DNA from 4 places in the Bradyrhizobium sp. 134 genome. Region 4 is predicted to be linked to each of the others. Evidence: predicted binding sites of a transcription regulator. Region 4 holds the regulator's gene; each other region holds the start of a gene.
The links. Region 4 encodes LexA, which represses DNA repair genes until DNA is damaged. Its sites were predicted from a motif close to TGTTCNNNNTGTGTTCNG; they were not measured.

Region 1 (5,916 bases), on a different contig from region 4:
CGGCCTCGTTCAAGCGCTGCCTTGCCAACCTCGTCACCAACGCCGCCCGCTACGGCAAGAGCATCGCCATCACCGGCCAGCGCGATCACCGTTATTTGACCGTGACGGTCGACGACGACGGGCCGGGCATTCCCGCACACCTGCGCGAAGAGGTGTTCAAGCCGTTCCTGCGGCTGGACAACGCCCGCAACCAGGATGAAGGCGGCACGGGCCTGGGCCTCGCGATCGCCCGCGACATCGCCCGTTCGCATGGCGGCGACATCACACTTGGCGACAGTCCGATGGGCGGATTAAGAGCGAGCGTGCGGATACCGGTGTAACCGGTGATGTAGCCCGGATGGAGCGTAGCGAATCCGGGATTCTTTCTTCGCGATCGATGCACCGGTCCCGGATTTCGCTTCGCTCATCCGGGCTACGATCTTCCTTACTTCGGCAACAGCGCCTTCAGCTTGTCCATGTCGCGCACGTTCATCTTGAAGCCGCCGGGCATCACGATGTCGCCGGGCTTCTGGTCCGGCTTGCAGGCCCCTAGCCATTTCGCTTCGAGCTGCATGGTGGTGTCGCGGCCTGCCGCGCCGGCGGCGCCGCCTTGCGCGTGCGACGATGTCTTCACCGTATAGGCCGAATTGAAATCGCCAGTGATCTCAGCATGCGAGGTCGTGCTGATGCCGGCGACATTGCATTCGGAATCGCTGACATAACCGGTTGCGGTCTTCTTGATGTCCTGCTTGGCGCAGATCTGCTTGGCCATCGGGGAGATGTTGTTGTTCATCTCCTTGTCGACGGTCTCGTCGGTGCAGTGCTGCATGGTCATCTCGGGCACCGGCGTGCCGGTCCTGACCATCTTCAATTCCCACAGGCCCGCCTTGCGCACCGGCAGGTCGTCAGCGCGGGCGCTGGCTGCCGACAAGACGAGGCAAAGTGCGGAGCCGAGCAAAGCGAGTTTGCGTGTCATGTCGGAAGCTCCCGGCTGCGATGGCGGCGTTGCGAAAGCGCCTCAGTAGAGCGTGCGGATCGGCTGGTCGGCCGCGCCATAGGGCACCCAGCGGCAGGAGAACGAGATGTAGCCGCCCTCATAGGCCTGCATCGCCAGGAATTTGGCGACCTTGCCGTAGCGGGCGCAGTGATCGACCGCGACCTGCCGCGCATCGACCTGGGTTGCCATCGAATAGGCGATGATTCCGCCAGTGTCGTTGCCCTTGAACGGAGGCACCGGAAGCAGATCGGCGCGCGCCGACTGGCTCGCCATCATACCCAAGGCAAGTAGGCCCGCGGCCGCAATGATTCGCATTCCCGTCACTCCGATTGGTTGGCGGCAGTTTACGGTGTCGGCGCGGCGGTGGAAAGAACCGATGGCCGGTCCAACGCAGCATTGCGGTCAACTCGTCGGCAAGTGTTGCCGCGCTGCACTTGACCTCCCCCGGCCTTCGCGGCACCGTCCGACCCTTGCAGATCATGCTGTCTGGATCATCCATGCGCGCCTCGACCTTCCTGAAATCGCTCCGCTTTGCCGCCGTGCTCGGCCTCCTGTTCGGGGCGCTGTCGCTCGGTGAGGCCAGGGCCGCCAATCCGCTGGAGCTGAATTTCTGGCTGAGCGGGCCGCGTTATGACGGCAACGTTTCCGAATGCGACCGGGCGCTGCCGACGATCGCCAGCCAGTTCTGGGAGAAAGAAAGCTCGTTCTGGAATTCCTCGTTGAAGATCACCGGCTTCGCCGCGGTTCACGAGACCGCGTTCCGGCCTTGGGCATCGGATAACATCCCCCGCCGCTATTGCACCGGCGAGGCCATGCTCACGGACGGCAAGATGCGCAAGGTGCACTTCTCGATCGTCGAGGACGGCGGCTTCGCCGGCTACGGTCAGGGCGTGGAATGGTGCGTGGTCGGGCTCGACCGCAACTGGGCCTACAACCCGGCCTGCCGCGCCGCCAAGCAATAATTGCGCTGATCCGGACCGATCAGGCGGCCCAACGATGGTCGCCCGAAATTTGTTCTTGAAATGTTCCTATCGCCTGCTAGGCTCGTCTGCACAGTCTAGTTGAGGGGCGTCGCCATGTTTCATTCCAGATTGCATTCGTTCTCGCGCCTGATGATCTCGCTGACGCTTGCGGCCGGGCTGGCTGCACTGGCCGGCGGCGCAAAGGCCCAGGACAAGCGGCAGAACACGCCCGGTGAGTTCGACTTTTATGTGCTGTCGCTGTCGTGGTCGCCCTCCTTCTGCGAAGAGGCGGCGGAGCGCGGCGGCCGCTCGCAGATCCAGTGCAGCGGACGGCCCTACGCTTTCGTGGTGCATGGTCTGTGGCCGCAATATGAGAACGGTTTTCCGGAATATTGCCAGCGGCCTTCGCCGCGGCTGAACCGCAGCATCGTCTCCTCCATGCTCGATCTGATGCCGGCGCCGGGGCTGATCTTCAACGAATGGGACAAGCACGGCACCTGCTCGGGGCTCGCCGACCGCAGCTATTTCGAGACGATCCGGAAGGCGCGCGCCGCGATCAAGATTCCGGCCGAATATCTCGATCTATCGCAGGCCAAGACCGTGGCGCCGGCGGAAGTGGAGGAGGCCTTCATCAAGGCCAATCCGGGCCTCAGCAATGCCGCCGTCTCGATCACCTGCAACCGGACGCGGCTATCGGAAGTCCGCATCTGCCTCAGCAAGGACCTGCAATTCCGCGCCTGCGAGGAGATCGACCGCCGCGCCTGCCGTCGCGACCAGGTGGCGATGCCGCCGATCCGGGGTGGGTAGCCCAGGCGTCGTGCCTCTTTGCTCAGGCCGTCACGTGGCGTAGTGCTCTTGCATGAATTACCGCCACGCCTTCCATGCCGGCAGCTTCGCCGATGTCATCAAGCACATCGTGCTGGCGCGCATCATCACCTATCTCCAGGACAAGCCGGGCGCGTTCCGCGTCATCGACACCCATGCCGGCGCCGGCCTCTACGATCTCGAAAGCGACGAGGCGCGTCGCGGCGGCGAGTGGCTGACGGGCATTGCGCGGCTGATGCAGGCGCGGCTGTCGAACGACGCCATGGCGCTGACCAAGCCCTATCTGGACATCGTCCGCGCCTTCAATCCGAAGGGCGAGCTCAAGGCTTACCCGGGCTCGCCGCTGATCGCACGCGGCCTGCTGAGGCCGCAGGACCGCCTCTTGCTCTGCGAGCTCGAGCCGCAGGCGCGCAAGGCGCTGATCGGCGTGCTGCGCCACGACGAACAGGCCCGCGTGGTCGACCTCGACGGCTGGATGGCGCTGCCGGCTTTCGTGCCGCCGAAGGAACGGCGTGGGCTCGTGCTGATCGATCCCCCGTTCGAGGCGAAGGACGAGTTCGAAAAGCTCGAAGAGGCCTTCTCGACGGCTTTCGCGAAATGGCCGACCGGTATCTATGTAATCTGGTATCCCGCCAAGAGCCGGCGCGCCACCGACGCGCTGGTGCAATCAGTGGCGCGGCTCGCAGCCGCAGCAAAACCGCCGGGAAAATGCCTGCGCCTCGAATTCAGCGTGGCGCCACAAGCCGACGGCGCAGCCCTCACCTCCAGCGGGCTCTTGATCGTCAATCCCCCTTACACACTGCACGGCGAGCTCAAGACGATCCTGCCCGAGTTGGAAATGCCGCTCGGCCAAGGGGGCGCTGCCAGATTCCGATTAGAGGTGCCAAGGCCGTAACACTCCGGCATCTTGGGAAAAATATGCAGGAGCGGTGGTCAATCTGCAGAGAACCGTATTATGCTGTTGCGGTGACTGGCTTTACGTTCCGCTTCCGCGAATGGTTGCGGCGGAGTGAAGGCCTAAGAAAGATCCAGTCGGACCGAATGGTCTGCCCAAGGATGGCCAGCTCCCGGGCTTCGTAAGGCCCGGTCATGTCGTGACGTGCGTCTGCGTCACGACGGAGGAGCAATGAGGGGGAGTTTCCCGATGGCCATGACGGGAACGGTCAAGTTTTTCAACGGTGAGCGCGGCTACGGATTCATCAAACCGGACGACGGGGGCCGCGACGTCTTCGTGCATATTACTGCTGTGGAGCGGGCCGGACTGAAGGACCTTGCCGAAGGACAGCGTATTACTTTCGAAGTCGAACCGGACAAGAAGGGCAAGGGGCCGAAGGCGGTCGATTTGGTCATCCTTCCCTAGCGAGTCCGACGCGAAACACCGGCGCAAAAAAAAATCCCGGCCGCGAGCGGCCGGGAGGCTGTAGTCCGGTATTTTCTTCTTTGGGTATCAGAAGTGATAGTTCACGCCTGCGCGCACAACGCTGGCGCTATAGCCGTTTGACACGCCTGTAATCGCGAACTGACTCGTCGACAGATCGATGTAGAGATATTCGAGCTTGGCGCTCCAGTTCGGCGCGAAACCAACTTCCGCGCCGGCGCCGATGGTCCAGCCGGCGCTGGTATGCGACTCCGTCCAGCCGAACGTCTGCGCGCGCAGCTCGCCGAAGGCGAGGCCCGCCGTGCCGTAGAACAGCACGTTGCTGAGGGCATAGCCCGCGCGGCCGCGCAGGGTGCCGAACCACGGATTGGAGAACTTCCACGGCGCGAAGGTATCGTCGGCACCGGCGGCCTGGATGTCACCTTCGACACCGAACACCCACGGGCCGGTCTGGAAATTGTAACCGGCCTGAACGCCGCCGACGAAGCCCGACGGTTTTGCGGGATTGTTGTTCACCGAGCCCCATTCGTAGCCGAGATTGGCACCGAGATACGGACCGGCCCAGCTATAGGCGTTGAGCGGCTGATTGACCGTGTAGGGCGCACGCTGCCCGTAATTGAGATCGGCGGCCTCTGCCGAAGCCGTCCAGCCGACTGCAGCCAACGCGGCTGCGCCCACAACGAGCCTCTTCATCACATACTCCAACGCAACTGCCGTCACCCGGCGCGATGCCTGCGCCGCCGCGCGAGGCAAAACCGCATGGTTACGGAACCACAACTATTTCGCGTAACATTTATCGAGAGTTTTAAGTTAAAGGCCTGTTAAGCCGGGTTACCGCGCTGTTAACAGGCTTAAGCAAGCGTTACCGGGAACTGCGCCGCCATCCTGTGCGTGCCGCACGGCCGGAACTTCAAATCGGCACCCGCAACGCCTAAATTCGCACCATGGTTCACGATTCCACCGACAATCCGGACGACGCACGTGCGCGCAAACCCGTGCGCGGCAACGCGCCCGACGTCCCGCCCCAAGAGACGGAAGCGGCGCCGCCCGACCTCGATCCCGCCACAGCAAACGGGGACGACGAGGACGACGCACGGCTGCCGGACATCCTGGAAGAGAGCGGCACGGTCGGCGAAGAGCCGCTGGCGACCGGCCACGAGGCGATCGAACGCGCGGTCCGCCTCGCCCCCACCTCGCCCGGCGTTTACCGCATGCTCAATGGGAATGCCGACGTGCTCTATGTCGGCAAGGCCAAGAACGTCAAAAAGCGCCTGTCGAACTATGCGCGCCAGAGTGCGCCGCAGCCGGCGCGCATCCTGCGCATGATCGCCGCCACAGTTACCGTGGAAATCATCTCGACCCACACCGAGACCGAAGCGCTGCTGCTGGAGGCCAACCTCATCAAGCAGCTTCGGCCGCGCTTCAACGTGCAGCTGCGCGACGACAAGTCGTTTCCCTATATCCTGATCACGGGCGACCATTGGGCGCCGCAGATCCTGAAGCATCGCGGCGCGCAGACGCGGCCCGGTCGCTATTTCGGCCCGTTCGCCTCGGCCGGCGCCGTCAACCGCACCATCACCGCGTTGCAGCGCGCATTCCTGATCCGCTCCTGCACGGATTCCTTCTTCGAGAGCCGCTCGCGGCCCTGCCTGCTCTACCAGATCCGCCGTTGCGCCGGCCCCTGCACCCGCGAGATCGACTTCCCCGGCTACACGACCCTGGTGCGCGAGGCGAGCGACTTCCTGTCCGGCAGGAGCCATGCGGTGAAACAGGAG
Region 2 (5,916 bases), on a different contig from region 4:
CTCGATCTGCAGCCTGTTCTCGGCGTCCGAAACCATCATCACCGGCCGCGTCATCGCGGTGGTCGGCGCCAAGGGCGGTGTCGGCGCCTCCACCGTCGCGCACAATGTGGCCTGGACCATCGCCCGCGACCTCGCACTCGATTCCGTCGTGATCGATCTCGATCTCGCCTTCGGCACCGCGGGTCTCGACTACAACCAGGACCCGGTGCAGGGCATCGCCAATGCGGTGCTGTCGCAGGATCGGCCGGACACGGCCCTGATGGAGCGTCTGCTCTCCAAATGCACCGAGCGTCTCAGCCTCCTTGCCGCGCCTGCCACCCTTGACCGCGTCTACGATTTCGGCGCGGAGGCCTTCGACGCGGTGTTCGACACGCTGCGCATGACCACGCCCTGCATCGTGCTCGACGTTCCCCATCAATGGTCCGGCTGGACGCGGCGTGCGCTGGTCAACGCGGACGACATCGTGATCGTGGCCGAGCCCGACCTTGCGAACCTGCGCAACACCAAGAACATGCTGAATGTATTGAAGGCGGCGCGGCCGAACGACCGGCCACCGCTCTACTGCATCAACCAGGTTGGCATGCCCAAGCGTGCGGAGATCGAGGTCAAGGCCTTCGCCAAGACCATGGAGAGCCAGCCGATCGCGGTGATCCCGTTCGATTCGAAGCTGTTCTCGACCGCGGCCAACAACGGCCAGATGATCGCGGAGGTCTCCAAGAGCCACCGCACCACCGAACTGTTCCAGAACATGGCGAACCGCCTTGCCGGGCGCGGCGAGGTGAAGAAGCCGAAGCGCTCGCTGCTCGGGCCGCTGCTGAAGAAGCTGAAGGGTAGGTCGGGGCGCGGGTCAGCCCCGCATCGCCAGGCATCCTGAGCAAGGCTTCCTGACGCGCGAGGGCGGGTTACTTCTCCGCCCGCTGCTGCTTCTTCACCAGCAACTGCCGCAGCGCCGTGACCTTTGCCGCCGCCTGATCCGGCGGCAGGTCCGCCTTCACGATGGTTTCGGCCTCAGCCTGCTTTCCTTCCAGTCCCAGCACGAGCGCGAGATTGGCGCGCACGCGGAGATCGGCGGGATTGCGCGCGTGCGCCCGGCGCATCGTTTCCTCTGCCCGCGGCAGATTGTTCTGCAGCATGTAGGACAGTCCGAGATTGGACAGCACCGACGGCTCGTCCGGCACGATCTTGAGCGCGGCGGCGTAATATTGCTGCGCTTCCTCGTTGCGGCCGAGTTGATCGAGGGCGGCGCCCTGCGCCGACAGGATATGCCAGTCGGGATCCTCGGGCGAATGCGCGCGGCCGAGAACGTCGAACGCCTGCTGGAAACTGCCGCTGTCGGCGAGCGCGCGGCCGTAGCCTGCGAGCAGCGCCTTGTTGCTGGAATGGGCGAGCACGGCCTGCTCCAGCACCGCGAGCGCCTGCGCGCGCTGGCCGGTCTGGCGCAACGCCTTGCCGTATTCGAACGCGACGTTGGGATCACCAGGCTTGGCGCGATAGCGCTCGCGCAGCGCGTCCATGTCCGGCCTCACGTCCGGCTTGGTGTCGGCCCTGCCAGCCGTTTCCGACTTTCCGCCGAGCGCGCCGGTGATGTCCTCGATGCCAGTGGTCTGACAGCCGCCAAGAGCCAGGATCAGAAGCGCGGAAAACAGATATCTCGCCGGAGGAGAGGCGACGGACAAACGCTTGGACATACTCTGATCACTCGGCGACTGATCAGAGATGCTTACCGATTAACGCTAAAGTCCCGTTAAGGCGGGGCGCTTGCGCGGCTCAGTCGGTGAATTCAGCGCCGAACTCGCAGCCGATGCGCCAGCGCAGGCGGCACTGCCGGGAATAGTCGGGCGCGAAGATGATGGTGAATTGCGGCGGCACTTCCAGGAACTCCGCCACCACTTTCACGCCGCCATCCGAAATATCCGTGATCGTGCAGTCCCGCGGCAGCGAACCCGCGCCAAAGTGAATCTTGGCGAGCCGCGTGCACATCCGTCGTTCGCTTCTCCGGCGATTTGCAAGCATTTGAATTGTTCACCCGTTAGACCACGGCCCATCCCGCACCCCTAGGAGTAGCGGACATTCGTTGGGATGTGCTGAGCAGAGCAGCTTGCATTCGAGGCGTAGTGTCTTCGTCGTGTTTACGATCAGTTAGGGCCTCCCGGCTCCTAGGCATGTTCCTGTATTGTTCTTGCAAGAACCGGCCCGCTCTGCTACCCCTAATTGTGCAAAAGGGCAGGCTGGTTCGGGCATGGTTCAGCGGGTTTCTACCGTCGCCTTTGAGGGGATCGAGGCCCGTGCGGTCGACGTGCAGGTGCAGGTCGCGCCGGGTCTTCCGGCCTTCGCGATCGTCGGTCTCCCGGACAAGGCGGTGTCGGAGGCACGTGAGCGGGTCCGCTCGGCGCTGATCGCCTCGGGGCTGGCGCTGCCGGCGCGGCGGATCACCGTCAATCTCGCGCCCGCCGATCTGCCCAAGGAGGGCAGCCATTATGACCTGCCGATCGCGCTTGGGCTGATGGGGGCGATCGGCGCGATCCCGCCGGATGCGCTGACCGGCTTCACTGTTCTGGGCGAGCTTGGCCTCGACGGATCGATCGCGCCGGTGGCCGGTGTTCTTCCCGCCGCGATCGGCGCCAATGTGCGCGAGGAGGGGCTGATCTGTCCGGCGGCTTGCGGCTCGGAAGCGGCGTGGGCGAGTCCGGACATCCAGATCATCGCCGCGAGTTCGCTGATCCAGATCGCCAACCACTTCAAGGGAACGCAGGTGCTGTCGCGGCCTGTGCCGAAGGTGCATGAAGCCGCTGCCTCGCCGCTCGACCTGCGCGACATCAAGGGACAGGAGAGCGCCAAGCGGGCGCTGGAGATCGCGGCCGCCGGCGGTCATCACCTGCTCATGATCGGCGCGCCGGGCGCCGGCAAATCGATGCTGGCGGCACGCCTGCCCTCGATCCTGCCACCGCTGTCACCGGGCGAGTTGCTCGAGGTCTCGATGATCGCCTCTGTTGCCGGCGAGATCGAGGGCGGCGCGCTGACGGCGCGGCGGCCGTTCCGATCGCCGCATCATTCCGCCAGCATGGCCGCGCTCACCGGCGGCGGCATGCGCGCCCGGCCCGGCGAGATCTCGCTCGCGCATCAGGGCGTGCTGTTCCTCGACGAGCTCCCCGAATTCGATCCGCGCGTGCTGGATTCGTTGCGCCAGCCGCTGGAGAACGGCGAGGTCTCGGTGTCCCGCGCCAATCACCGCGTCACCTATCCCGCGCGCTTCATGCTGGTCGCCGCGATGAATCCCTGCCGCTGCGGCAATGCGTTCGAGCCCGGCTATGCCTGCAAGCGCGGCCGCATCGATCGCTGCACCGGCGACTACCAGGCCCGCATCTCCGGGCCACTGATGGACCGCATCGACCTGCGCATCGAGGTTCCCGCGGTGACTGCGGCCGACCTGATCCTGCCGCCGCCGGCGGAGGGCTCAGCCGAAGTCGCCGCGCGCGTGGCGGCGGCGCGCGACATCCAGCTCGCACGCTACGCGAACGCCGGCCTGCCGAAGGTTCGCACCAATGCCGAAGCGCCGGCCTCGGTGCTGGAGGAGATCGCCAAGCCGGATGCGCAAGGCCAGAAGCTCCTGCGCGACGCCGCCGAGACCATGCGGCTGTCGGCGCGCGGCTATCACCGCGTGCTCCGGGTGGCGCGCACGCTCGCCGATCTCGACGGCGCCGACAAAATCGGCCGTCTGCACCTCGCCGAGGCGCTGTCCTACCGCGCGCTCGCGGAAGATGTGCGGCAGCTGGCGTGAGCGATGCGCCGCCGCAGCTTTCTCGACACCATCACCATGCCCGAGATTGATCATGACCGATGCGAATGCCTGCACCATCAGATTTGTTCGTGCGTCCCAATATGCCGATTGGCTGAGGTCGTACGAGCTGTGGGTCAACGGGACCAGTGTTGGGAAGCTTGCACGAAACGACGTGTTGGAGATCACGCTGCCGGCCGGCACCTGCACGATCGATGCGAGCATTGATTGGGGCAGGAGCCAGCCGCTCGTCGTTCGCAGCAGTCCCGGCCAAACCGTCGAGATCGAGGTCAGGAACAGGTGGGGTACCTGGGCGGCGCTGTGGGCGATCAGCTTTGGCAAGAACAGCTATTTGGTTCTCACTGAAGTCGAGCGAAAAACCAACAAAAGCGCCTAACCGACCGAGACTCTCATCCCCCGATACCGGCATCAACCCGGCGGTAACGAGTTTCATTTACGCTCTGCAAACCATAAGGCCTATCAGTTCCCGTACAGGGCCTGGCGAGTAGCGTGTCATGTTGCGTTTCAAGATCCTGGCCTCGGTTGTTCCCCTGTTGGCGGCCGCGGTGTTTGCCCGCAGTGAGATCGGATCGGTCTCGCATCCCTGCATCGCCCTCGGCGACACCTCGGTCGAGCTGACGCCGCTGTTCTGGACCGCCGGCGTGCATGTCGCCTTCACCGATGATCCCGCACTCGCCACGGTGCGGGTTCAGATCACTGAGGATCCGGACGCTGCCGACTTCGCCGTCGTCGACGATGGCCCCGGTTCGGAATCGGAATCCTGCCAGGCCAACCCCTCGACGCGCCTGATCTCGATTGCGGCGCAGCCCGTCGACGGCGGTCAGGTGATCTATCTCTCCAGCGAGGGGCCGGCGGATTACCGCGTCTATGTGCGCTCGAAGACCTTCTCCAAGCGCGAGGCGGCGGCGCTGATCGTCGGCGCCCGCGGCGGCCACCGCCATCTCCAGGCCGCTTCGCTTTGAACCGCCTCGCTCTGCGCCGTTAACACCTCGTCAACCCTGTTTGGAGGCGGTCGCAAGGCCTCAAACTGTTCGCAAGGTCGACGGCACATCGTCGTTGACAGCGAGCACAGCGTTTTAAGAAAAGAATCGGGTCGGTGGCGATGGATCGGACGTTCCGGATCAAGGTGCGCATGCGCCGCTTCAGGCGACAGTACCCAAAAATCGCCTTCGCAATCCGCTCCATCATGATCTTCTCGGCGACCTTCGGCGGCGCCTATGGATTTGTCTCCGGCAGCCGGTCCGAGACGTCCGGCTACGATCCCAATGCGTTTGCGATCGGCGTCAGCTTCCTGTTCGCGCTCGCCTGCCTCGGCCTCGCCACGCTCAGCATGCGCCTGCGCTTCGTCAACAAGCGGATGCGTGCGCTGGCTGCCCACAACGAAACGCTGATCGACCGCAATTGGGAGCTGAAGGAAGCGGAAGAACGCGCTCGCAGCCTGTTCGAACAGCAGGGCGACCTGATCGTGCTGCGCGACACAAGCGGCCGCATCACCTTCGCCAACGACGCCTATTGCGCGCTTGCCGGACAGGCGCGCGGCGCGCTGGTCGGCACGCGCTTTGATTTCGACGTGCTGGAGCAGGGCGACAGCGCCCGCGAGAGCAACGGCACGCGCATTCACGACCAGAAGATCGCAACCCCGCTCGGCGAGCGCTGGATCGCCTGGCGCGAAGGCTATGTCCGCCTCGACGCCGGCCAGCCCGCCGAATTGCAGAGCGTCGGACGCGATGTCACCGACCGCACCGAGACCGAACGTGCGCTGTCCGACGCCCGCGACCAGGCCGACGCCGCCAACCGGGCGAAATCGCGCTTCCTGGCCATGGCCTCGCACGAGATCCGCACGCCGCTCAACGGCATCATCGGCATGGGCGGGCTGCTGCTCGACACCACGCTGACGCCGGAGCAGTCGACCTACGCCAGGGCCGTGAAGACCTCCGGCGAAGCGCTGATGGCGCTGATCGAGGAGTTGCTCGACTATTCCAAGATCGAAGCCGGCAAGCTCGATCTCGAGCAGCGTCCGTTTGCGCTCTCGGCCCTGATCGAGGACATCACCGAGCTGCTCGCGCCGCGCGCGCAGGCAAAGCAGCTCGAGATCGCCGCCTATGTCGACGAGCGGCTGC
Region 3 (5,916 bases), on a different contig from region 4:
TCGTCGAGCAGGCCCTTGCAGAGCGGGGTGGGCTCGGCCGCCGAGATCTCGAACAGGCCGAATTTGATGCTCGACGATCCCGAGTTGAGAACGAGAACGGTGTTCAACATGGCTGCTGTCAGTCGCCTGCCTCCGCCGGCGTGTTGCCGCCGGCGCTGTTCTGCCAGACCCATTCCTGGATTTCCGGCATGTCCTCGCCGTATTCGCGCACATAGCGCGAATGCTCGATCAGCTTGTCGCGGAATTGCTGCTTCACCTGCGCCGCTTTGGTCGCGAGCCCCGGCACGCGCTCGATCGCCTCGATCGCGAGGTGATAGCGGTCGAGCTCGTTGAGCACGACCATGTCGAACGGCGTCGTCGTGGTGCCTTCCTCGGCAAAGCCGCGCACGTGCATGCCGGCGTGGTTGGTGCGGTTATAGGTCAGCCGGTGGATCAGATAGGGATAGCCGTGATAGGCGAAGATCACCGGCTTGTCGCGCGTGAACAGGCCGTCGAAGTCGCGGTCGGACAAGCCGTGCGGGTGCTGTTCCCTGGGTTGCAGCGTCATGAGGTCGACGACGTTGACGACGCGGATCTTCAGCTCGGGCAGCGCCTTGCGCAGCAGGTCGACGGCGGCGAGCGTTTCCAGTGTCGGCACGTCGCCGGCGCAGGCCATCACGACATCGGGCTCGCCATTCGCGTCTTCCGTGCCGGCCCAGCTCCAGATGCCGATGCCGGCATCGCAGTGCGTGGCTGCCTCCTGCATCGACAGCCATTGCGGCGCCGGCTGCTTGCCGGCCACGATGACGTTGATGCGGTCATAGGTGCGCAGGCAGTGATCGGCGATCCACAGCAGCGTGTTGGCGTCCGGTGGGAAGTAAATGCGGACGATATCGGCCTTCTTGTTGGCGACGAGATCGACGAATCCGGGGTCCTGATGGCTGAAGCCGTTGTGGTCCTGGCGCCAGACATGCGATGTCAGCAGATAGTTGAGCGAGGCGATCGGGCGTCGCCACGGCAGATGCCGCGTCACTTTCAGCCATTTGGCATGCTGGTTGAACATGGAATCCACGATGTGGATGAACGCCTCGTAGCAGGAGAAGAAGCCGTGCCGGCCCGTGAGCAGGTAGCCCTCTAACCAGCCCTGGCAGAGATGTTCGCTCAGGACTTCCATCACGCGTCCGTCCTGGGCGAGATGCACGTCGTAAGGTTTTGTCGGCTCCATCCAAACGCGTTCGGTGGCCTCGAACACCGCATCGAGCCGGTTTGAGGCGGTTTCGTCCGGGCCCATGATGCGGAAGTTGCGGGCCTCGGCGTTGAGGCGGATGACGTCGCGCAGGAATTTGCCGAGCTCGCGGGTTGCCTCCGCCACGATGCCGCCCGGCTGAGGGACCTTGACGGCGAAGCTGCGGAAGTCCGGCAGCTTCAGCTCCTTCTTCAGAAGGCCGCCATTGGCGTGCGGATTGGCGCCCATGCGGCGATTGCCTTCGGGCGCGAGCGCCTGGAGCTCGGCAACGAGCGCGCCGTTCGCGTCGAATAGCTTTTCCGGCTCGTAGCTGCGCATCCAGTCTTCGAGAATCTTCAGATGCGCCGGGTTGTCGCGGCAGTTCGCGACCGGCACCTGATGTGCACGCCAAAAACCCTCGACCTTCTTGCCGTCGACTTCCTTGGGGCCGGTCCAGCCCTTCGGGCTGCGTAGCACGATCATCGGCCAGCGCGGGCGTTCGACGCTCTTGCGGCCGTCGCGGGCGTGCTGCTGGATCGACCGGATGCTGGCGAACGCGACGTCGAGCGCGTCCGCCATGGCCCGGTGCATCAATTTCGGATCGTCGCCCTCGACGAATAGCGGCTCGTGGCCGAGCCCGCGGAAGAGATCGCGGATCTCGTCGTCGCGCATCCGGCCGAGCACGGTTGGGTTGGCAATCTTGTAACCGTTGAGATGCAGGATCGGCAGCACCGCGCCGTCATGGGCAGGATTGAGGAACTTGTTGGAGTGCCAGGACGCCGCGAGCGGGCCAGTCTCGGCCTCGCCGTCTCCGACGACACAGGCGACGATCAGGTCGGGATTGTCGAATGCCGCGCCATAGGCATGCACCAGCGCGTAACCGAGCTCACCGCCTTCGTGAATCGAGCCCGGCGTCTCCGGCGCCGCGTGACTCGGGATGCCGCCGGGGAAGGAGAATTGCCTGAACAGTTTGCGCAACCCGTCGGTATCGCGCGAGATATCGGGATAGATCTCGCTGTAGCTGCCTTCGAGATAGGTGTTGGCGACCATGCCGGGGCCGCCGTGGCCGGGACCGCACACATAGATCACGCTCAGGTCCAGCGCGCGGATGACGCGGTTGAGATGGGCATAAATGAAGTTCAAACCGGGCGTCGTGCCCCAATGGCCGAGCAAACGCGGCTTGATGTGCTCGGGCCGTAACGGCTCGCGCAGCAGCGGATTGTCGAGCAGGTAAATCTGCCCGACGGAGAGATAGTTCGCGGCGCGCCAATAGCGGTCGAGCAGATTGAGGTCGCTGCTCGCTGCGGCCAATTGTTGTTGATTTGTCATGTTCCTGCCGAACTTCACCCGGGATCGTCACCAACCGAGTTCCGGCTAGATCGATCCTTCGGCAGCATCAAACGAGATCGCCGTGACGCCACTGTTGCGTGAGGTCAAAAGCAGGCGCGCGAAGTTTGGGCAACTCTACTGTGCATGGGGTTGTTTTCACGTTTTTGGTTTGTGTTCTTGATTTGTTCCTTCGACGTGCTATCTTGGCTTCATGAGTCCAGCATCCTCTCATGCTCTCAAGCACCCGCCGGTCACGGCGCCCTCCGAGCCGGCGGGTGCGCCTTCTGACTTCCCTGAGCTGGCGGTCGCCATCGACCGCCAGCGCAGGCGAGGCCGGGGCGCGCAGTCCAACGCCAGCGGCCGCTTTGAGGCCGAGGCGCGCGTCGCATTCGACGATGGCTGGCAGAGCCTTGACGAACTGCCTCCGTTCAAGACCACGGTCGGGATCGACGCCTCGCGCAAGGTGATCACCCGCAACGAATCTCCCGACATCGGCTTCGACCGTTCGATCAATCCCTACCGCGGCTGCGAGCACGGCTGCGTCTATTGCTTCGCGCGGCCGACGCATGCCTATCTCGGCCTGTCGCCGGGGCTCGACTTCGAGTCGAAGCTGTTCGTGAAGCCCGAGGCGCCGGCGCTGCTCGAGAAGGAGCTTGCGGCGCCGGGCTACGAGCCGCGGATGATCGCGATCGGCACCAACACCGATCCCTATCAGCCGATCGAGCGCGAGCGCAAAATCATGCGCGGCATTCTGGAGGTGCTGGAGCGCGCCGGCCATCCCGTCGGGATCGTCACCAAGTCGGCGCTGGTGACCCGCGACATCGACATTCTCGCGCGCATGGCCAAACGCAACCTCGCCAAGGTCGGCATCTCCGTGACCTCGCTCGATCCGAAGCTGGCGCGCACCATGGAGCCGCGGGCGTCCACGCCGCCGAAGCGGCTGGAGGCGCTGAAGCAGCTTTCCGAGGCCGGCATTCCGACCACCGTCATGGTCGCGCCCGTGATTCCCGCGCTGAACGATTCCGAGATCGAACGCATCCTGGATGCTGCCGCCCATGCCGGCGTCAAGGAAGCCTCCTACGTGCTGCTGCGGTTGCCACTCGAGGTGCGCGATCTCTTTCGTGAATGGCTGATGGCGAACTATCCGGACCGCTATCGCCACGTCTTCACGCTGATCCGCGACATGCGCGGCGGCCGCGACTACGACGCGAAATGGGGCGAGCGCATGAAGGGCACCGGCCCGATGGCCTGGACCATCGGTCGCCGCTTCGAGATCGCCTGCGACAGGCTGGGGCTGAACAAGCGGCGCTCCAAGCTGACGACGGATCATTTTGCCAAGCCGAAGCGGAACGGCGATCAGCTCAGCCTGTTCTGAGGGACAAAGTGGGAGAGGCGTCGCATGAGTAAGGAACTGCCAGCTCCGATCCCGCGACTTACCGTCATCACGCTGGGCGTGAACGGCATCCGCGCCAGTATTGCCTTTTACGACGCGCTTGGTTTCTCGCGCCGGCTCAAGGTGACCGGCGAGGCCGTGGCGTTCTATGACACCGGCGGTCCGGTGCTGGCGCGATTTCCCTGGGATCAGCTCGCGGCCGACGCCAAATTGCCGGATCAGCCGAGGCCATCGACGTTTCGCGGCATGACGCTCGCATGGAACTGCCGCGCGCGTGAGGAGGTGAACGCAGTGCTGGCCTTCGCCGTCAGCAAGGGCGCCGCGCTGCTGAAGGCCGCGCATGAGACCGACTACGGCGGTTATTCCGGCTATTTCGCCGATCCTGACGGCCATCCCTGGGAAGTCGTGGTCGCGCCCGGCATCGAAGTCGGCGAGGACCGACGGGTGCATCTGGCGGAATAGGGCGACTGACTTGAATAACGGGAATTGTCCGAGGTTCCCGGTTGCGCAGGCCATGCCGCTTGCGCACGATCCCGGCCATGATTCGGGATCAATCCGCCAAGAAGCCGGCCAAAGGCGCGCCCAAGAAGGTTGCGCCTGAGAACAAGAAGGCTGCGCCGAAAATCGCCAAGGCGCTGGCCGGCACCAAGAGCGCCATCATCGTTGCCCCAAGCTTCCGCCGCGAGCGCGCGCTGATCAAGCGCGGCGTCTGGCCGGTGGCGGGCTGCGATGAGGCCGGCCGCGGGCCGTTGGCCGGTCCGGTGGTGGCGGCGGCGGTGATTCTCGATCCCGACCGCATCCCGCGCGGCATCGACGATTCCAAGCGCCTGACCGCCGAGGAGCGCGAAAGGCTGTTCGACAAGATCTGCGCCACCGCCCAGGTCTCCGTGGCCGTCGCCTCCCGCGCCCGCATCGACCGCGACAACATCCTGCGCGCTTCGCTGTGGGCGCTGAAGCGCGCCGTCGTGGCGCTGCCCGAGCAGCCCCGGCACGTCTTCGTCGACGGCCGCGACCGGCTCGACACGGCATGCGATTGCGAGGCCGTGATCGGCGGTGACGGCATCGTCCTGTCGATCGCAGCGGCCTCGATCGTCGCCAAGGTGACGCGGGACCGCCTGATGTGCGCGCTGGCTCAGGACTGCCCCGGGTACGGTTTCGAGCAGCATAAGGGCTACGCCGTGCCCGAGCACCTCGATGCGCTCAACCGCCTCGGCCCCACCGTCCACCACCGCAGCTTCTTCGCCCCCGTCGCCGCCGCACGCGCCAAGCACATGCCGTGGACGGTCGAGCCGGCGCAGGATCTGTTTGCGGTGACCGAGATCGAGCTGCAGGTGGACACGAGCTCGGAAATCGACGCGTCGGCAAATCTCTAGACGAGACTCGGTTGCCACGACGCGTCGCGCCCTCTATCAAAATAGTCGTGAGCGAATAGGGCCGGCTTCACGGGTTGGCTGCATCTTTCGGACGTTGCATGCGGTTTACCTCCCTGGTCATCGAGCTCATTCGCGCGCGGCCGCGGCTGATCGTCTGGATCGCCGTGCTGCTCCAGGCCGCGATGTGGCTGTTCGTGGCGCTGGTGTTTTATCGCAGCCCGCCCGGCAGCCTCGCGACTCTGCTGGCCTTCGGCCGCGAATACCAGGTCGGCACTGATTTGGGCCCGCCCTTGCCGGTCTGGCTCGCCGACATCGCCTATCGCGCTGCCGGCGGCCACGTGTTCGGCGTCTACGTCCTGGCGGAGCTCTGTGGGGTCGCGACCTTCATCGCGCTCTATCATCTGTCCCGCGCGGTGGTCGGCGCCCAGCAGGCAGTGCTTGCCGTGCTGCTGACCATGACGCTGCTGGCCTTCTCCTCGCCCGTACTCGACTTCGGCCCGCTGGTGCTGGCGCGGCCGCTCTGGGCACTGCTGCTGCTGCATTCCTGGCAGATCATCGGACAGCGCCGCGGCAACGCCTGGTTTGCCTGGTCGATCGAGGCGGGCCTCCTGCTGCTG
Region 4 (5,916 bases):
GACCTGGAAGACGGCGCGCATCGCCCACCCGGTGCTGGCAAAGGCGCTCTATTCGGTGTCGTTGTCGGGCTTTGTCGAGGCTCGCGACATCCGCGAGCGTACCGATCGTTTCGTGCTGCGCGTCACTGCGATGGAGGCGCAACGCAGCGACGTCAGGCTTGAGCGCGTGCGCCTGTCGGTCCGCAAAGGCACCGCGCCGGAGGTCGGTAGCTTCGTTCAGCTGAAGGCACGGTTGATGCCGCCGCTCGCGCCGGTGCGGCCCGGCAGCTACGACTTTTCGCGTGACATGTTCTTCCAGGGCATCGGCGCCTCCGGTTTCGCGATGGGCGCAATCACGGCGGCGCCGCCGCCTGAGACCGCCGGCTTGCGGCTGCGTTATGCGGCCTTCATGCAAGGCCTGCGCGATGCGATCGATGCCCGCATCCGGGCGACGCTCGACGGCGACAACCGGGCGATCGCGACCGCGCTGCTTACCGGGCGGCGCGATGCGATCACCACGCCCGTCAACGATGCGATGTTCATCTCCGGTCTCGGCCACGTGCTCTCGATTTCCGGTTATCACATGGCCGTCGTTGCCGGTGTCGTGTTCTTCGCGGTGCGGGCGCTGCTCGCTCTGATCCCGGGACTTGCGGCCGGCTTCGCCATCAAGAAATGGTCGGCGGCCGCCGCGCTGGTCGCTGCTGCGTTCTACCTGCTGCTGTCGGGCGCGGAGGTCGCAACGCAAAGATCGTTCTTCATGACGGCGGTAGTGCTGATCGCGGTGATGGTCGATCGCCGCGCCATCACCTTTCGCACGCTTGCTGTCGCCGCGCTGATCGTGCTGGCGGTCGCGCCGGAAGCACTGGTGCATCCGAGTTTTCAGATGTCGTTTGCGGCAACGCTCGGGCTCGTCGCCTTGGTGCAGATCGGCATGCCCAATTTGTTTGCCTCGCCGGACCATTCGGCGACCGCGCGCATTGCGATGTGGGGTGGCCGCGAGATCGCGATGCTGTTCATGGCCTCGCTGATTGCGGGACTTGCGACCACGCCCTACGCCGCTTTCCATTTCCACCGTGTCACGCCGTTTGGCGTGCTTGCCAATCTCTGCGCGATGCCGGTGGTCTCGGCGCTGGTGATGCCGGCGGGATTGTTGGGGCTGCTTGCTGCGCCGTTCGGGCTGGACAGCGTGTTCTGGTGGCTGATGGGGATCGGCATCGAGTGGATGGTCGCGGTCTCGCGCTGGGTCGCGGCATTGCCGGGCGCGGTCGGCCGCATCCCGGCGTTCGGGATCACGTCGCTGATCGCGGCGAGCCTGGGAATCATTGTGCTAGGCTTGTTGCGCACGCCGCTACGCTGGTCCGGCGCCCTGGTCCTGCTGGCAGCGATCCTCTGGGGACTGTCGGCGCGGCAGCCCGACATCCTGATTGCCGGGGATGGCGCCAGCGTCGCGGTGCGGGGCAGGGACGGATATCTGCACCTGATCAGGACGAGCAAGGACAGCTTTTTGCTCAAGGAATGGCTCGCTGCCGACGCCGATCCGCGCGATGCCGGCAGAGCCTCGCTGGCCGATGGCGTGTCATGTGACGAATCGGGCTGCGTGACGCCACTGGCCGACGGGAGGTTGGTCGCGCTGGCACTGCGCGTCGACGCTCTTGCGGACGATTGTAGTCGGGCCGCGCTGGTGGTGACGACACGCCCCGCGCCGCCCGATTGCGCGGCGATGGTGGTCGATCGGCAACGGCTCGCCAGTCAGAGTGCGCTGGCGCTGACGCAGCGTGGTGACGGCTTTGTGGTTCACGCGGTGAGGGCGAGAGGCGCGAGCCGCCCCTGGTTGCCAGCCGGCGCAGGCGAGGGTGATTTCGACGGCAGCCTTGCGCCGAAGGCGATCGCGCCCCGCATCAAGGACGCAACGCCGGCGGAGACCGACTTGCAGGCCGACGATTGATCTGACGGTGCGGAGCAATGCAGTGGATCGGTGCATCTGCTCGGATTCGCTGGGCGCAAACCACGCCATCTCGCCGGCCACGGCCGGCGATGGCGATTCAATCTTGACCTCCGACCTCGTAGCCGGCTGCGTCAGCCGATCGGCAGGCGCGTGACGGTCGGCTGCCTGTCGGCGATGACCTGCGCCTTGTGCTCGCGCTCCGTCACCGGCTCGGTCACAGGCAGTTGCAGCACGGTCGCGCGCTGGCCTTCGACGAGCTGCGTCACCAGCACATATTTGCCGTCCGGGAATTCGATCGCGTCATGATGGCGGTCGGGAACGTGCGGGTCGATCTTGCCGAACTTGCCCACGCGGGAATTGATGGTGCGCGTCCAGATCCAGCGATTGTCGTAGCGAACGTCGTCGGCGAAGGCGAGCTCCGTTCCCGGCAGCAGGCACACGGCAACAGACGGATCGGCTGCCGAGGCGAAGCCGCGCGTCGAGGTGCCGCGGAAGCTTGTCGTGACGATCGTCTCGCCGACTTCGGCGGGGCGCGACGCGACGGCATGCAGGCTGTAGTCACACATCGGGTGCTCCTCATGCTGGGATAGCAACCCGCGTCTCTTAATCGAGGCGCAGGCCTCTATCAGAGTTGAAGCATGAACGCTCTGCTTGGTTGTGGGCAAATCTGCGGCTGGTTTCCGCAAGCCGCGATCACATTATCTTTCCCGCATTCAATAGGAACAAAGCCTGCTGCGATGCATTCGGGAGGCGCGTGCGCGAATATCGCCGGCTTGACCGCAACGGTCGAGCTTGATCGCTGGCCGCTGTTTCCTCGAACACTTGCGCCGCGAACCAGTTCCGCTTCGTGGGCGTCGCGAGGAGCCAGCGCCGAAGGAGGGGCCGGATAGTCTGTGCAGAACCAGAAAGACTACCCAGCCGGAGCGGACGATGATCCGCTCCAATCCCTGACCGGCGATGCCGATCGGAAGCGCGCGCGGCGCCAAGCACCTCCGGTATGAAGTACTCCCGGTATCAAGGACGCCCGGTATCAGTACTTCCGGTAAAGCCCGATCAGCTTGCCCTGAATCTTCACCCGGTTGGGTGGCAGGATGCGGACCTCATAGGCCGCGTTGGCGGGCTCGAGCGCGATCGAGGCGCCGCGACGGCGGAAGCGCTTCAGCGTGGCTTCCTCGTCGTCGATCAGCGCCACCACGATGTCGCCGGTATCGGCGCTCTCGTTTCGCTGAATCAGCGCCATGTCGCCATCGAGGATGCCGGCCTCGACCATGGAATCACCGCGCACTTCGAGCGCGTAATGCTCGCCCGAGCCGAGCATGTCAGGCGGTACGCTGATAGTATGGCTGCGGGTCTGCAACGCCTCGATCGGCGTGCCGGCCGCGATGCGACCCATCACCGGCACCGCGACGGGACGTTCGCCCTCGTCCGCGGGCAGGCTGGAGCTCGCACGCACCTTGCCGAGATTGCCCTCAATGACGCTCGGCGTGAAGCCGCGGCGGCTGCCGGCGGCTGCCTGGAGCTCCGGCAGCTTGATGACTTCAATCGCACGGGCGCGGTTGGGCAGGCGTCGGATGAAGCCACGCTCCTCGAGCGCCGTGATCAGGCGATGGATGCCCGACTTCGAGCGCAGGTCGAGCGCATCCTTCATCTCGTCGAAGGAGGGCGGTACGCCGCTTTCCTTCAGACGTTCACTGATGAACCGCAGAAGCTCGTATTGTTTGCGCGTTAACATCTCGACCAAAGTCCCCCGGTTGATGTCGTCCGATTCCGAGACGCTGAATTCGGCAATAAGCCGCTACATGCTCGAAACAAATCATGAACGGACACTATATGTTCGATACATGTTCCGCAACTGCTTAATTTACCGTGAACAGAGCAAAGTTCGCGGAACGTGCATTGCCGGACGCTCAGACGGGGAGCCGCAACACTTCGCAAGCCGTGCCGGCTTCGGCCTTCGGCGCGAACGGTGCGCGCACGAGAAGTACCTGTGCTGCAGCGAGATTCGCAAGCAGCGAAGAGTCCTGATGATTGACGGGAAGAACGACGCGCGTGCCATCGTCACGCTCCTCCAGATGCGCGCGCAGATAGTCCTCGCGCTGGTCGTTGGCGCCGACGTCGCGGCCGAGCACGGCGCGTTCACGGCGATGGTGAATCACCGAACGGCCCGACAGGGCGCGAATCAGCGGCACCATGAACAGGAAAGCGCACACGTAGGACGACACGGGATTGCCCGGCAGGCCGATCACACCCATTGCGCCGAGCCGCCCGTGCATCATCGGCTTGCCTGGCCGCATCGCGATCTTCCAGAACGCCATTGCGATGCCTTCGACCCGCAGTGCCTGCTGGACCAGATCGTGGTCGCCGACCGATGCGCCGCCGGTCGTGATCAGGATGTCGGCGCCGCTCTCGCGGGCGCGGCGGATGCCGGCGGCGGTCGCCTCCAGCGTGTCGGCGGCAATACCGAGGTCGATGGTCTCGGCGCCCTCGCTGCGGGCGAGCGCGTGCAGGGCGTAGCCGTTGGAATAGACGATCTGGCCGTGGCCGGGCATGGTGCCCGGCATCACCAGCTCGTCGCCGGTGGCGAGAATCGCGACTTTCGGACGCCTGAAAACGCCAAGGTGCGGATGGTTCATCCCGGCGGCGAGGGCGAGGTCGCGCTCGGTGAGACGATTTCCCTTGCGCAGGAGCACGTCGCCCTCGCGGAAATCGACGCCTGCGGGGCGGATGTGCCGACCGGCGATCGCGGCTTCCTTGATCGTGATGCGCTTGCCGGCGGCGACGGTGTCCTCCTGGATCACGACGGCGTCCGCGCCACCGGGAACGACGCCGCCGGTGAAGATCCGCACGGCCTCGCCGGCGCCGACCATCCCCGCGAACGGTCGGCCCGCCGCGACTTCGCCGATGATGGTGAGCTCCGAATCGATCGTCGCGGCATCGGCCGCGCGCACCGCGTAGCCGTCCATCGCCGACATCGCCTGCGGCGGCTGCGTGCGCCGCGCCGCCACGTCACCCGCGAGCACGCGATGGTAGGCCTGGTCGAGGGAAATCATTTCATCCGGCAGCGGCTCTGCACCCGCCAGCACCGCGGCAAGCGCGTCGGAAACCGGCATCAAGGCCACGGCGAAAACTCCTGCTCGGCACGTTCGGGCGAATGTTCCGCACGTCTTCTAGCCGAGCGCGCGCGCAGAGGCAAAAACGGCTGAGCGGGTGCAGTCATCCCACCGCATTGTTCCGGAAGGCAGGATCAAGCGCGTTGCGGCATGATCCGAAGAACGTGTCAGATCGGCAGGACAGTGGTCATGGCAAGACGAGAACGACGAGCGCCCCGGACTGCATCGATCAGCTCCCTGGCTGCCCGTGAGTTACGTCGGGCGCCTTGGGTCCCTGATCCTTGTCGGGCAGCGGATCGGCCTGGGATTTCAGGTCGGCGGCCTTGCTCACAAGCTTGGCGGAAAGGTCCGAATCTGAAGTTGTCCTCGCGAATTCAAGAAGAAGAGAGGCCTGCTTGGTGAGGTAGGTTTTGCCCAACACGATGATGCATCCGTCCGTAGAAGTCCCAACGGACTCTAAGAGTCCGGAAGGTGGTATTCCGTTCCGGGAACTCTGTATAAAAATGCACAAAGTGATCGGGTTCCTCAATTTTTCAAAATTGGTCCCGTCGGGCCGTGCCGCAGTGGGTTTCGCGACACCGGCTCGTCGTCAAATGCCCAATGCCTTAAATGCGTTCCCGACGTCACGCGGCGAGGTCACATGCACGGCTGTCAAGCCGCGCGCCCGCGCTCCCTCGATGTTTTCGGCAAGATCGTCGAAGAACACGATGCGCCCGGCGGGCACGCCGATCGCCGCAACGACGTGGTCGAAGGCCTCCGCATCCGGTTTGCGCAAGCCGATGCTGGACGACAAATACAGCTCGCGGAAATGGCCGAGGACGCCGGCATATTCCCTCGAGAAATGGTCCACATGCGGCCGGTTGGTGTTGGAGAAAGCATAGA

Region 1: a site for LexA is predicted at 1,989-2,006, ahead of IVA75_RS29080 (ribonuclease T2). Genes of this name have one in related genera too.
Region 2: a site for LexA is predicted at 2,164-2,181, ahead of IVA75_RS11370 (YifB family Mg chelatase-like AAA ATPase). Genes of this name have one in related genera too.
Region 3: a site for LexA is predicted at 2,706-2,723, ahead of IVA75_RS39330 (PA0069 family radical SAM protein). Genes of this name have one in related genera too.

The regions. Positions count from the first base shown of each region.
Region 1 is NZ_JADPKX010000073.1:232,667-238,582, forward strand. It holds gene IVA75_RS29060 (ATP-binding protein) at 1-320, shown strand, start outside; gene IVA75_RS29065 (DUF3617 family protein) at 425-955, opposite strand; gene IVA75_RS29070 (hypothetical protein) at 998-1,291, opposite strand; gene IVA75_RS29075 (hypothetical protein) at 1,474-1,938, shown strand; gene IVA75_RS29080 (ribonuclease T2) at 2,053-2,745, shown strand; gene rlmJ (23S rRNA (adenine(2030)-N(6))-methyltransferase RlmJ) at 2,798-3,658, shown strand; gene IVA75_RS29090 (cold-shock protein) at 3,908-4,123, shown strand; gene IVA75_RS29095 (outer membrane protein) at 4,211-4,834, opposite strand; gene uvrC (excinuclease ABC subunit UvrC) at 5,086-5,916, shown strand, end outside.
Region 2 is NZ_JADPKX010000034.1:351,910-357,825, reverse strand. It holds gene IVA75_RS11385 (AAA family ATPase) at 1-874, shown strand, start outside; gene IVA75_RS11380 (tetratricopeptide repeat protein) at 903-1,688, opposite strand; gene IVA75_RS11375 (PilZ domain-containing protein) at 1,768-2,013, opposite strand; gene IVA75_RS11370 (YifB family Mg chelatase-like AAA ATPase) at 2,240-3,778, shown strand; gene IVA75_RS11365 (hypothetical protein) at 3,831-4,172, shown strand; gene IVA75_RS11360 (hypothetical protein) at 4,291-4,758, shown strand; gene IVA75_RS11355 (ATP-binding protein) at 4,899-5,916, shown strand, end outside.
Region 3 is NZ_JADPKX010000087.1:65,672-71,587, reverse strand. It holds gene IVA75_RS39340 (acetate/propionate family kinase) at 1-110, opposite strand, end outside; gene IVA75_RS39335 (phosphoketolase family protein) at 119-2,533, opposite strand; gene IVA75_RS39330 (PA0069 family radical SAM protein) at 2,745-3,908, shown strand; gene IVA75_RS39325 (VOC family protein) at 3,933-4,388, shown strand; gene IVA75_RS39320 (ribonuclease HII) at 4,466-5,299, shown strand; gene IVA75_RS39315 (glycosyltransferase family 39 protein) at 5,398-5,916, shown strand, end outside.
Region 4 is NZ_JADPKX010000069.1:222,520-228,435, forward strand. It holds gene IVA75_RS26200 (ComEC/Rec2 family competence protein) at 1-1,924, shown strand, start outside; gene IVA75_RS26205 (hypothetical protein) at 2,056-2,490, opposite strand; gene lexA (transcriptional repressor LexA) at 2,955-3,656, opposite strand; gene glp (gephyrin-like molybdotransferase Glp) at 3,832-5,043, opposite strand; gene IVA75_RS26220 (hypothetical protein) at 5,264-5,455, opposite strand; gene IVA75_RS26225 (HAD family phosphatase) at 5,624-5,916, opposite strand, start outside.